3 regions of the Selenomonas sp. oral taxon 920 genome follow, and region 3 is predicted to be linked to each of the others. Evidence: riboswitches for the same ligand, from Rfam matches in the RefSeq annotation. Region 3 holds a riboswitch; each other region holds the start of a gene.
What was found. A riboswitch is a leader RNA that binds a small molecule or an ion and turns the genes downstream of it on or off. The one in region 3 is predicted to bind molybdenum cofactor.
Positions count from the first base shown of each region.

Region 1: linked by a shared signal. The riboswitch ahead of BCS37_RS10280 (FecCD family ABC transporter permease) and the one ahead of BCS37_RS11035 (hydrogenase small subunit) in region 3 are both predicted to bind molybdenum cofactor.
Region 2: linked by a shared signal. The riboswitch ahead of modA (molybdate ABC transporter substrate-binding protein) and the one ahead of BCS37_RS11035 (hydrogenase small subunit) in region 3 are both predicted to bind molybdenum cofactor.

Region 1 covers NZ_CP017042.1:2,156,127-2,159,400, reverse strand. The annotation lists gene BCS37_RS10290 (YwqG family protein) at 1-1, shown strand, start outside; gene BCS37_RS12290 (hypothetical protein) at 116-232, shown strand; gene BCS37_RS10285 (hypothetical protein) at 305-1,048, opposite strand; molybdenum cofactor riboswitch at 1,229-1,384, shown strand; gene BCS37_RS10280 (FecCD family ABC transporter permease) at 1,469-2,473, shown strand; gene BCS37_RS10275 (ABC transporter ATP-binding protein) at 2,473-3,258, shown strand.
Region 2 covers NZ_CP017042.1:360,005-363,278, reverse strand. The annotation lists gene BCS37_RS01620 (molybdopterin-binding protein) at 1-800, opposite strand, end outside; gene moaC (cyclic pyranopterin monophosphate synthase MoaC) at 1,102-1,584, shown strand; molybdenum cofactor riboswitch at 1,604-1,740, shown strand; gene modA (molybdate ABC transporter substrate-binding protein) at 1,734-2,537, shown strand; gene modB (molybdate ABC transporter permease subunit) at 2,537-3,208, shown strand; gene BCS37_RS01600 (sulfate/molybdate ABC transporter ATP-binding protein) at 3,205-3,274, shown strand, end outside.
Region 3 covers NZ_CP017042.1:2,310,567-2,313,840, reverse strand. The annotation lists gene BCS37_RS11045 (M23 family metallopeptidase) at 1-349, shown strand, start outside; gene BCS37_RS11040 (hypothetical protein) at 361-1,119, shown strand; molybdenum cofactor riboswitch at 1,197-1,364, shown strand; gene BCS37_RS11035 (hydrogenase small subunit) at 1,620-2,708, shown strand; gene BCS37_RS11030 (nickel-dependent hydrogenase large subunit) at 2,705-3,274, shown strand, end outside.

The DNA of each region.
Region 1 (3,274 bases), 150 kb from region 3:
ACGAAAGGTTAAAGCGATACTGGCAACAGCTTGATAAGAGGATGGTCAAGCGTTCAATCAGCTCATCAAGGATATTGTGTGAAATCCATTCGATGGAATCGGAAAACCCGAACCATTGAAAGAGAATTTGACGAGCTTTTGGAGCCGACACATTGACGAGGAGCATTGGCTTGCCGATCTGATCGAAGGTTATGCAATTCTGATTTTTGCCTGTTGGGGGCATTACAATTAGCCTTGACAACGATATTAAAAGACGAGGAACTCCTGCAAAACGCAAGAGTTCCTCGTCTTTTGTGTGCGCCGTTTAGTCCTTATTATCGTTCGGGGTAATGTCGATGGGTGCATCCTCGAGCACCTGCTGCTCCTCCTCGGGCTTGCGCTTGCGGAGAATGAAGAATGCGCCTGCGCCGATGAGGACGATGACGAGGATGACGGTGCCGATGATTGCCGTCTTGTTCCAGAGGCGGAACGCGACCTCGATCTTCGACGACTCACCCGTCACGAGCGTCTTGCCGAGGTTCCATGTAAGCTGCTTGCCGTCGTTCTCCGAGCGGTCGGCGTTCGAGCTTGTGGGCACAACGGGCAGTGTCATCTGATAGGTGAACGTGATATTGCTCGCGAATGCGCCTGCGCCGCCGCCGTTCTGGCTGCCCTCAAAGAGCAGGTCAAAGTTGTAGTCCGTGTAGAACAGGCTCTTGTTCGCGGTGATGCCCGTGTTCTTGCCCTCGTTCGCCTTGAAGAAGTCATTTTCCGAGAGCTTGTCGATCGTTGCGTAGTGCTCCGTGATTTCGTAGCCCGCCATATTCTCCTTCGTCACGGGCGTAACCTGCGCGTCCGGATTCTTCGCCGTCGTCGCCGCCTTGCTCTGCTCGACAATCTCGGCGAGCATGGGCACGCTGACGAGCGTCGTCTTCAGATCGGCACTGCCGTCCTCGTTGATGACGACGTTCACGTCGCCGCTGAAACAGCCGCTTGTGAGCGCGAGTACGCCCAGCATCGCAGCCGCGAGAACTGTGCGCATCGTGCGTGTGCATCGTGTCAGAAACATAAGATACCTCCTCAATTACTGTCAACAAATCCACTGCCATTCTAACATGAGCGCATCGAATTTTGCAAGATGACGATTGGCACAAAGTTTTTGTCATGATGGATGAACTGGTTGGGGTAAAGGGCAGAATCTATTTTTTCTTGTTCAAACGTCAATCTCATGCTATGCTCATAAAAAATACATATTTATGTTTTTCGAGCCGCCGTACCTGTGGCGTATGCTATGGTGCGTCGGCCTGATCGCGGAATCCCGCAGATCACGGGGGAAGGTATGGAAACGTCCTTCCCTGCCCGCAGACTTCTGTCTGCATTGCAAAGGAAAACCGGCATGGGGAGGACTGCGCTCTTTTTGTGCGCTGTAATTGCTCACCGGATTTTTTCGGTGGGCATTTTTATTGGGAAAATTCGGGAAAGGGGTTTTATGGGGCAATATGCACGTATGATGGCGGCGGGCAGTGTACTCGCCGTGCTGTTTTTCGTCCTCTCACTTTCGGTGGGACGGTTCTATGTCCCGTTCGATCAGGTGGCAGCAATTCTTGCATCGAATTTTATTGAACTTCCGATCACGTGGGATGCGTCGATGTATAACGTCGTCATGGTGATCCGTCTGCCGCGCGTGCTCGGCGGCATCCTCGTGGGAGTTGCGCTCGCGGTATCGGGTGCGGCGTATCAGGGTGTCTTCCGCAACGATCTCGTCTCGCCCGATCTGCTCGGTGTCTCGCAGGGCGCGAGCGTGGGCGCGTGCCTTGCGATTCTCGTGCATCTGACGCTCGGCGGGACGGCGGTCGCGGCATTCCTCGGCGGTATCGCGGCAGTTACAATGACACTCATGCTGCCAAAGCTCGTGCAGAGCCGCTCGCGCATTGTGCTTGTCCTCTGCGGCATCATTGTATCGGGTTTTATGGCGGCGGTGATCGGGCTGCTCAAATACCTCGCCGACCCCGATACGGAGCTGGCGGATATTGTCTACTGGCAGCTCGGCAGCCTTGCAAAGGTCTCGTGGGACAATCTGCTCTACGTCACGCCGATCATCGTCTTCACGCTTGCGGGGCTGCTTGCGATGCGCTGGCGCATGAATGTGCTTTCGCTCTCGGATCAGGAGGCGGCGAGCTTCGGCGTGAATGTGCAGCGCGAGCGTCTTGCCGTGATCGCGCTCGCAACCCTGCTGACAGCATCGGCGGTGTGCCTGAGCGGAACGATCGGCTGGATCGGGCTCATCCTGCCGCATCTGGCGCGGATGCTCGTCGGCGGCAACCACGCGCATCTCCTGCCCGCAACGGCGGTACTCGCCGCGTCCTTCCTGATGCTCGCCGATCTCCTCGCGCGTACGCTGACCTCTGCGGAGGTTCCGCTCGGGATTCTCTGCGGCTTTGTCGGCACACCGTTCTTTGCGTGGATTCTCTATCGCCAGCGGAGGTATTTCTGATGGAGCGCGCAATGCTTTGGCTCGACGACGGTTCATTCCGCTACCGCACGGACGCGCCGTACATCTTCGAGCATATCTCGTTCTCAATCAAGGGCGGCGAGGTGCTCGCGCTCCTCGGGCGCAACGGTGTCGGCAAGTCCACGCTCCTCGCGTGCCTGATGGGATTTCAGGAGCTGACGCAGGGACGCATCTATACGAACGGGCAGAACATCTATGCGATGTCGCCGCGTGAGCGCGCGCGGGAGATCGCGTTCGTGCCGCAGATCATCAGCGCGGAGAGCTCGTTTACGGTGCGTGACTATGTGTCCTTCGGCGCGACGGTGCGCACGGGGATGTTCTCCGCGCCGAGCAGGGCGGACTATGCGCAGACGGATGCGATTCTCGAGGAGCTCGGCATTGCGCACATTCGCGACCGCCAGTGCAGGGAGCTCAGCGGCGGGCAGCGGCAGCTGGTCGCCATCGGGCGCGCACTGCTTCAAAATACGAGGCTGATCCTTATGGACGAGCCGACGGCGGCACTCGACGTGCGCAATCAGGTGCTCGTCCTGCAGACAATCGACAGTCTGCGTGCAAAGGGCTACGGTGTGGTCTTTACAACGCATCTGCCCGAGCAGGCACTGCTGCTGAACAGCCGCGTCGCGCTCTGTTTCGGCACGCATATGGATTTTTACGAATCCGTGGACGAGGTGCGGGCATCGCATCTGGAGGAGCTGTACGGGACGAAGCTGAGCCTTTTCCACAGCAACAATGTGCAGCGTACGGTCTGTGTGATTCCAACACTATAGGGAGATTGCAGTTGTT
Region 2 (3,274 bases), 420 kb from region 3:
GGCAGCACGGGTGCGCCGTACGTCACCACGCGTGCCCCCGTCGCACGAATCGCGGCGGGCGTGCGGTCGTCGGGATCGACACTCATGCCGCCTGTACAGAGTACCATGTCCATGCCAAGGGCAAGCAGTTCCTCAATCGCCGCACGCGTATGCTCCGTCCCGTCATCTGAGAGACGATGCTCGTCTACCTGTAGTCCGAACGCGCGCAGTTTGCTGTCAATGACGGGCGTAAAGGTGTCCTTGATGCGTCCGTGAAAGACCTCCGAGCCCGTCGTCACAACGCCGACCTTCATCTTTCGATAGGGAAGAATGCGCAGCAGCGGCTCGGAACCTGCCGTCTCACGCACCTTTTCCATAGTGCTCTTATCAATGACGAGCGGAATCACGCGCATCCCTGCGAGCTTCGTCCCCGCCTTTACGGGATAGTGCTGCGCGATCGTCGCGATCATCACATCCGTGATATCGTTCACCGCATTGAGTGCATCCTCGCGCACCTCGAACACGCCGTCCACTGTCGATGTCAGCTCGATCTTGCCTTCCTTCGGCTCGCTCGCCGTCATGTAGTCGCTCCGGCAGAGGTCACGCAGAATCACTGCCGCATCGTTCTCGTGCAGCATATTCTCGTCGTCCTCCCAGACGTAGATATGCTCCTTGCCAATGCGCAGCAGCACCTCGACATCCTCCGCGCGGATCACATCGCCCTTGCGGAATCGCGCTCCCTTGCGCTCCCCCCGCACGATCTCCGTAATGTCGTGGCAGAGCATCATCCCTACTGCGTCCTGAACGCGAACCTCCCGCATAGTCCCTCCCGTTCCATCGATATGTATTTTTGAAAATACATAGTATATAATACACATTCGCGATCAAACAAGAATAGTTTTGCGACGAATTAATCTTTCTCTAAAAACCATTCTCATTTATACATTCTTCTTATTGATTATACCACATAAAATAAATTTTCTCTATGATTTTTCGTAAATGAGAAAGGTTTTTTGCGCCCTTTGTCCCTCTTTTCTGTAACAGAAGATTGCGCGCAAACGATTGATTTTCAATGCAAGGTACGCTATGATTAAAACATTCGGTCAGAAAGGAGGAATACACATGCCGAACGCAGGACTGACGCACTTCGATGAGGGCGGCGCCGCGATCATGGTAGATGTCAGCGGCAAGGAGAAGACGCACCGCGAGGCGATTGCAAGCGGACGCATCTATGTGAGCGATGCGGTCTATGCCGCCATCGAGGGAGGCACTGCGGCGAAGGGCGATGTACTCGGCGTTGCACGCATCGCAGGGATCATGGCGGCAAAGCGCACATCGGACACCATCCCGCTCTGCCACCCGCTGCCGCTCGCCAAATGCACGCTCGACTTCGCGCTTGAGGAGATTCCGCGCCGCGCCGTACGTGCGACTGCGACTGTAAAGGTCACAGGCGAGACGGGGGTCGAGATGGAGGCACTGCACGCTGTGAGCGTTGCACTCCTCACAATCTACGATATGTGCAAGGCAATTGACAAGCGCATGGAGATCGGAGACATTCATCTCGAGCGCAAGTCCGGCGGCAAGAGCGGCACATTTGTCCGCTGATTCGGGGAAAGGTCAGCTTTTCCAACACACACTCCGAGCAAGGATTATCTAAGGCAAATTTGCTACGACGCCTTGCCTGACGGATTCCGTCACGGGGTACGACTTGGAAACGGTCGTGCCTACTCTATTTTGTAAAGGAGAATACTACCATGAAACTTAGGAACTTACTTACGGCAGGTCTCACCGCCATGGCACTCTTCACCGCTGGCTGCGTGGGCGGCGGCGACAGTGCAAACAAGATGGACACGCCGAAGGAGGGTCCCATCGAGCTGCAGGTCTCGGCGGCGGCGAGCCTCACAGACGCGATGAAGGAACTTGGCGGAATGTACGAGAAGGAGCACGGAAATACGAAGCTCGTCTTCAACTTCGGCAGCAGCGGTGCACTCCAGCAGGCGATCGAGAACGGCGGCGCCGCCGATGTCTTTGTCTCCGCTGCACAGAAACAGATGAATGCACTCGACGAGAAGAAACTCCTAGCGGACGGCACGCGCGTCGATCTGCTCATCAACGACGTGGTGCTGATTACGGCGAAGGACAGCAAGCTGAACCTCCCCGACTTCAAGGCAGTGCTTGACCCGCAGGTCGCACACATCGCGCTCGGTGAACCGAAGGGCGTACCCGTCGGACAGTACAGTGAGGAAGTCTTTACAAAGCTCGGCATCCTCGATGATGTCAAAGCGCGCGCCGTCTACGGCTCGGATGTCCGTCAAGTGCTCGCGTGGGTCGAGACGGGCGATGCGGACTGCGGCGTTGTCTACGCAACCGATGCCGCCATCTCGGATAAGGTAAAGGTCGCCGCCGTTGCTCCTGCCGATACACATAAACCTATCGTCTACCCCGCCGCCGTCCTCAAGGATGCGAAGAACATGAACGAAGCAAAGGATTTCCTCGCGTTCCTCCAGACGGACGCTGCGAAGAAAGTCTTTGAGAAATACGGCTTCAAAGTGAAATAATGACGGACGAAACGCTATCCCCGCTCATCATCTCGCTTGAGGTCGCGGGTCTTGCGACGGTCATCACCTTCTTCGTCGGCATTGCTCTAGCCTACGGTGTCCTGCAGATCCGCAGCCGCCTCGCGGGCACGATCGCCGACGCCGTGATTACCCTGCCGCTCGTTCTGCCGCCGACCGTCGTCGGATTCTTCCTCCTGCTCTTCTTCGGAAAGCGCAGTACGATTGGAAGTTTCCTCCTGTCAATCGACCTGCCGCTCGTCTTTACTTGGCGCGCGGCGGTCATCGCGGCGGTCATCGTGAGCCTCCCGCTCATGTACCGCACGGCACGCGGTGCATTCGAGGCGATTGACCAGAGCATGATCCACGCGGCGCAGACACTCAGCGTCAACAACTGGCGCATCTTCTGGCGTATCATTCTGCCGAATGCACGGCACGGCATCCTCGCGGGGCTCGTCCTCTCGTTTGCCCGCGCACTCGGTGAGTTCGGCGCAACCATCATGTTCGCGGGCAATATTCCGGGACGTACGCAGACCATGTCCACTGCCATCTATGCGGCGGTACAGGCGAACGACTACAACCTCGCCTTTCGCTGGGCGATCATCATCTCCCTGTTCTCACTCTTCTTTATCGGAGCGATGAACCTGTACCTCAAACGGGAGGTGCGTGAATGAAGCTCGTCGTCAACATCAAAAAACGCCTGCGTGACTTCACTCTTGCGGCAAACTTTACGCTCACGG
Region 3 (3,274 bases):
GGCGGGCTACGTCAGCTCGCCCTACGGTCTGCGCTTTGGCGGTACGGAGTTCCATCAAGGGATCGACATTGCCGCCGATATGGGCACGCCCATCGTTGCGACCGCTGACGGCATTGTCACGGCGGCAGGGTGGAACGGCGGCTATGGAAACATGGTCGATGTGGACCACGGCGGCGGCATTGTGACGCGCTACGGGCACGCCTCCGCGCTCGCCGTGACGGTTGGACAGCAGGTGCGGCGCGGTGAGGTCATCGCCTATGTCGGCTCGACGGGACGCTCTACGGGACCCCATGTTCACTACGAGGTGCGCGTTGATGGGCAGCCCGTCAACCCCGCAGGATATTTATAAGGGAGAATGCTATGAAATCCTTCATTTGTATGATTGCCGCAGGACTTTTTCTCCTGCCTGCATGGGGCGTGAGCGCGGAGAAGAAGGATATCCACGAGGTCATGATGGCAGAGGAGCACCACGGGAGCACCGCGCCCGCAGAGCGTGCATCGGACGAGGAGAGCGTCCTGGACGAGGAGATGGACGAGCTGGGGGATGAGCCTGCCGGTTCGCACGATGAAGACGGCACACTCCGCTCTGTGCCTGAGGGGCCAGCAGCACAGGATGCTGCCGAGGAGCAGTCCGCACCGCAGGACGGTGGGCACGGGATCGGCATTGCTCCCGTGGCATCCGACGCTGCCTACGGCGCGGCGACGGCGATCGAACCCGTGACGCTCGCGGACGGCGACTGGGTCTTTATCGAGGGGGACGAGCGGCGCGGCTGGTTCTTTGACCGCGCGAAGATGCGGCGCAATGGCGATGGGAGCATCTCCTACTGGCAGCTCATCCTCTACAATGACCTCGGCAAGGCGCAGTTCGTGAGTGCAATGCACGACGAAGCGTACCGCAATGTTGGCTACACACTTCAACGGCGCGTGCTCGACCCGAAGAAAAACACGATCCGCACCTACGAGATCATCGCCTATGACACGGAGAATGCGGTCATTACGGACAGTGCGCGTGACGGGCACGCCGCCGAGATCCGCCCGCACACGATGGCGGCGAAGGAACGCGATGCCGTGAAGAAGGCGGCGAAGAAACGGAACATCAAAAATAAATCACACACATGATGAGAATAAATATCAGATATTGACAGTACGGCAATTTCCTGTTAAAATTAACAAATAATTAAGGAAGAGCCTGCAAAGCTCTTTCACGTTTCCGAGCAAAAATATCTAAGGGCACCATTCCTATGATATTGCGCCTGCGCTGCGGGATTCTCCCAAGATGCGCACAGGGTACGGGCAGAAATGCACGCGCCTTTCCGTCGGGAGGAATCGCCTCCCCATTGAAAAGGAAGCGACAGAATTGCCGTCACAGGGCTGTTTCATGCGTCTGTTTCAGGATGTGCAGATGCGGCGTATATGGCTGTGTTAAGGGGCTGTCTGTCATGCCTTTGGGTGCGGGGGACAGCTTTTTTTGCGTGCAAAAAACGAACGCAAAATTAGTTTTCGTACTGCACAAAAGTGTATTTCTTTTTTGATGGGATGGGTGTATAATTATAAAAATTTTCTATAACTATGAGCAATAATTATCAATTATAAATGGTGTATTGGTTAGGAGGATTCATGTGAGTAAAAGGGAGAGCTTATGGGAGGCCTATCTCGCAAAGGGCATGAGCCGCCGCAGCTTTTTGAAGGGCTGTGTGACGCTCACGTCCCTGATGGGGCTGAGCACGGACATGATGACGAAGGTCGTCGAGGCGGCGGAGACGAAGCCGCTGCCGGTCGTGATCTGGCTGCATGGGCACGAGTGCACGGGCTGCGATGAGTCCTTCATCCGCTCGGGTGCGCCGCTTGCATCCGATCTCGTACTGAACAGCATCGCGCTTGAGTACAGCCATGTCCTGAGTGCGGGCTGCGGTGAGCCGTTCGAGGAGCACCTCGAGACGACGATCAAAAAGTACCACGGGGAGTACATTCTCGCGGTCGAGGGCGCGGTTGCATCGGGCGCGCACGAGTATACCTGCATGTCGGGCGGACATCCCTTCTCGCATACGCTGAGGCGTGTCGCCGAGGGGGCAAAGGCGGTCATCGCCTACGGGACGTGTGCGACGGCGGGCGGCATCCAGGCGGCTGCGCCGAATCCGACGGAGTCCACGGGCATTCGCTCGTTCATTGGTTCAAAGCCCTACATCGCCGTGCCCGGCTGCCCGCCGATCCCCGAGGTCATGACGGGCGTCGTCATGCATGTCGCGCTCTTCGGTACGCTGCCCCCGCTCGACGGGGAGGGACGGCCGCGCCAGTTCTACGGCAACCGCATTCACGACACTTGCTACCGCCGTCCGTTCTTCGATGCGGGCATGTTTGCCGATCGCTTCGACGATGCGGGGGCAAAGGCGGGATGGTGTCTCTACCACCTCGGGTGCCGAGGACCTGAGACCTACAACTCCTGCGGCAATCTGCGCTGGTATCAGGGGATGTCGTACCCGATCCAGTCGGGTGCGCCCTGCATCGGGTGCAGCAATGCGAATTTCTGGGACGATGCACCCTTCTCGAAACGTCTGCCCGAGTATGACGGCATCGATGTGGATATGGTCGGTGCGGGTCTTGCCGTCGCTACGGCGGTCGGTGTCGCGGCACACGCGGGCGCGAGCCTTGTGCAGAAGAAATGCCACGAGAAGCAGCTCGAAAAAGAGGGAAAGCAGGTGCATGAATGAAACACGTTGTTGTCGACCCGATTACGCGCATTGAGGGACATCTGCGCGTTGAGATCCAGGTGGATGAGGCGACGGGCAAGGTCACGGATGCCATCTCCTCCGGTACGGCATGGCGCGGCCTCGAGCTCGTCATGAATGATCGCGACCCGCGTGACGCATGGGCATACATCCAGCGCATCTGCGGCGTCTGCACGTCGTCCCATGCGCTCGGCTGCCTACGTGCCGTGGAGGATGCGTTCGGCATCACCATCCCGAAGAACGCACACTATATTCGCAACATCATCGCGGCGTGTCTCGGACATCAGGACCACATCATCCATTTCTACCATCTGCACGCCCTCGACTGGGTCAGCCCGCTCGAGGCGCTCAAGGCGGATCCTGCGGCGACGGCGGCACTCCAGAATACGGTGCTCGCGACCTACCGTCTCCCCTTTCGCGGTCCTGCGGGGCTCGAGACGGAGGCATACCCGCATGACGTACCCGTATCGAATCCCGAGTACTATGCGGCGATCAAGGCGAAGGTGCAGAAGATCGTGGAGAGCGGCCAGCTCGGTATTTTCTCCGCG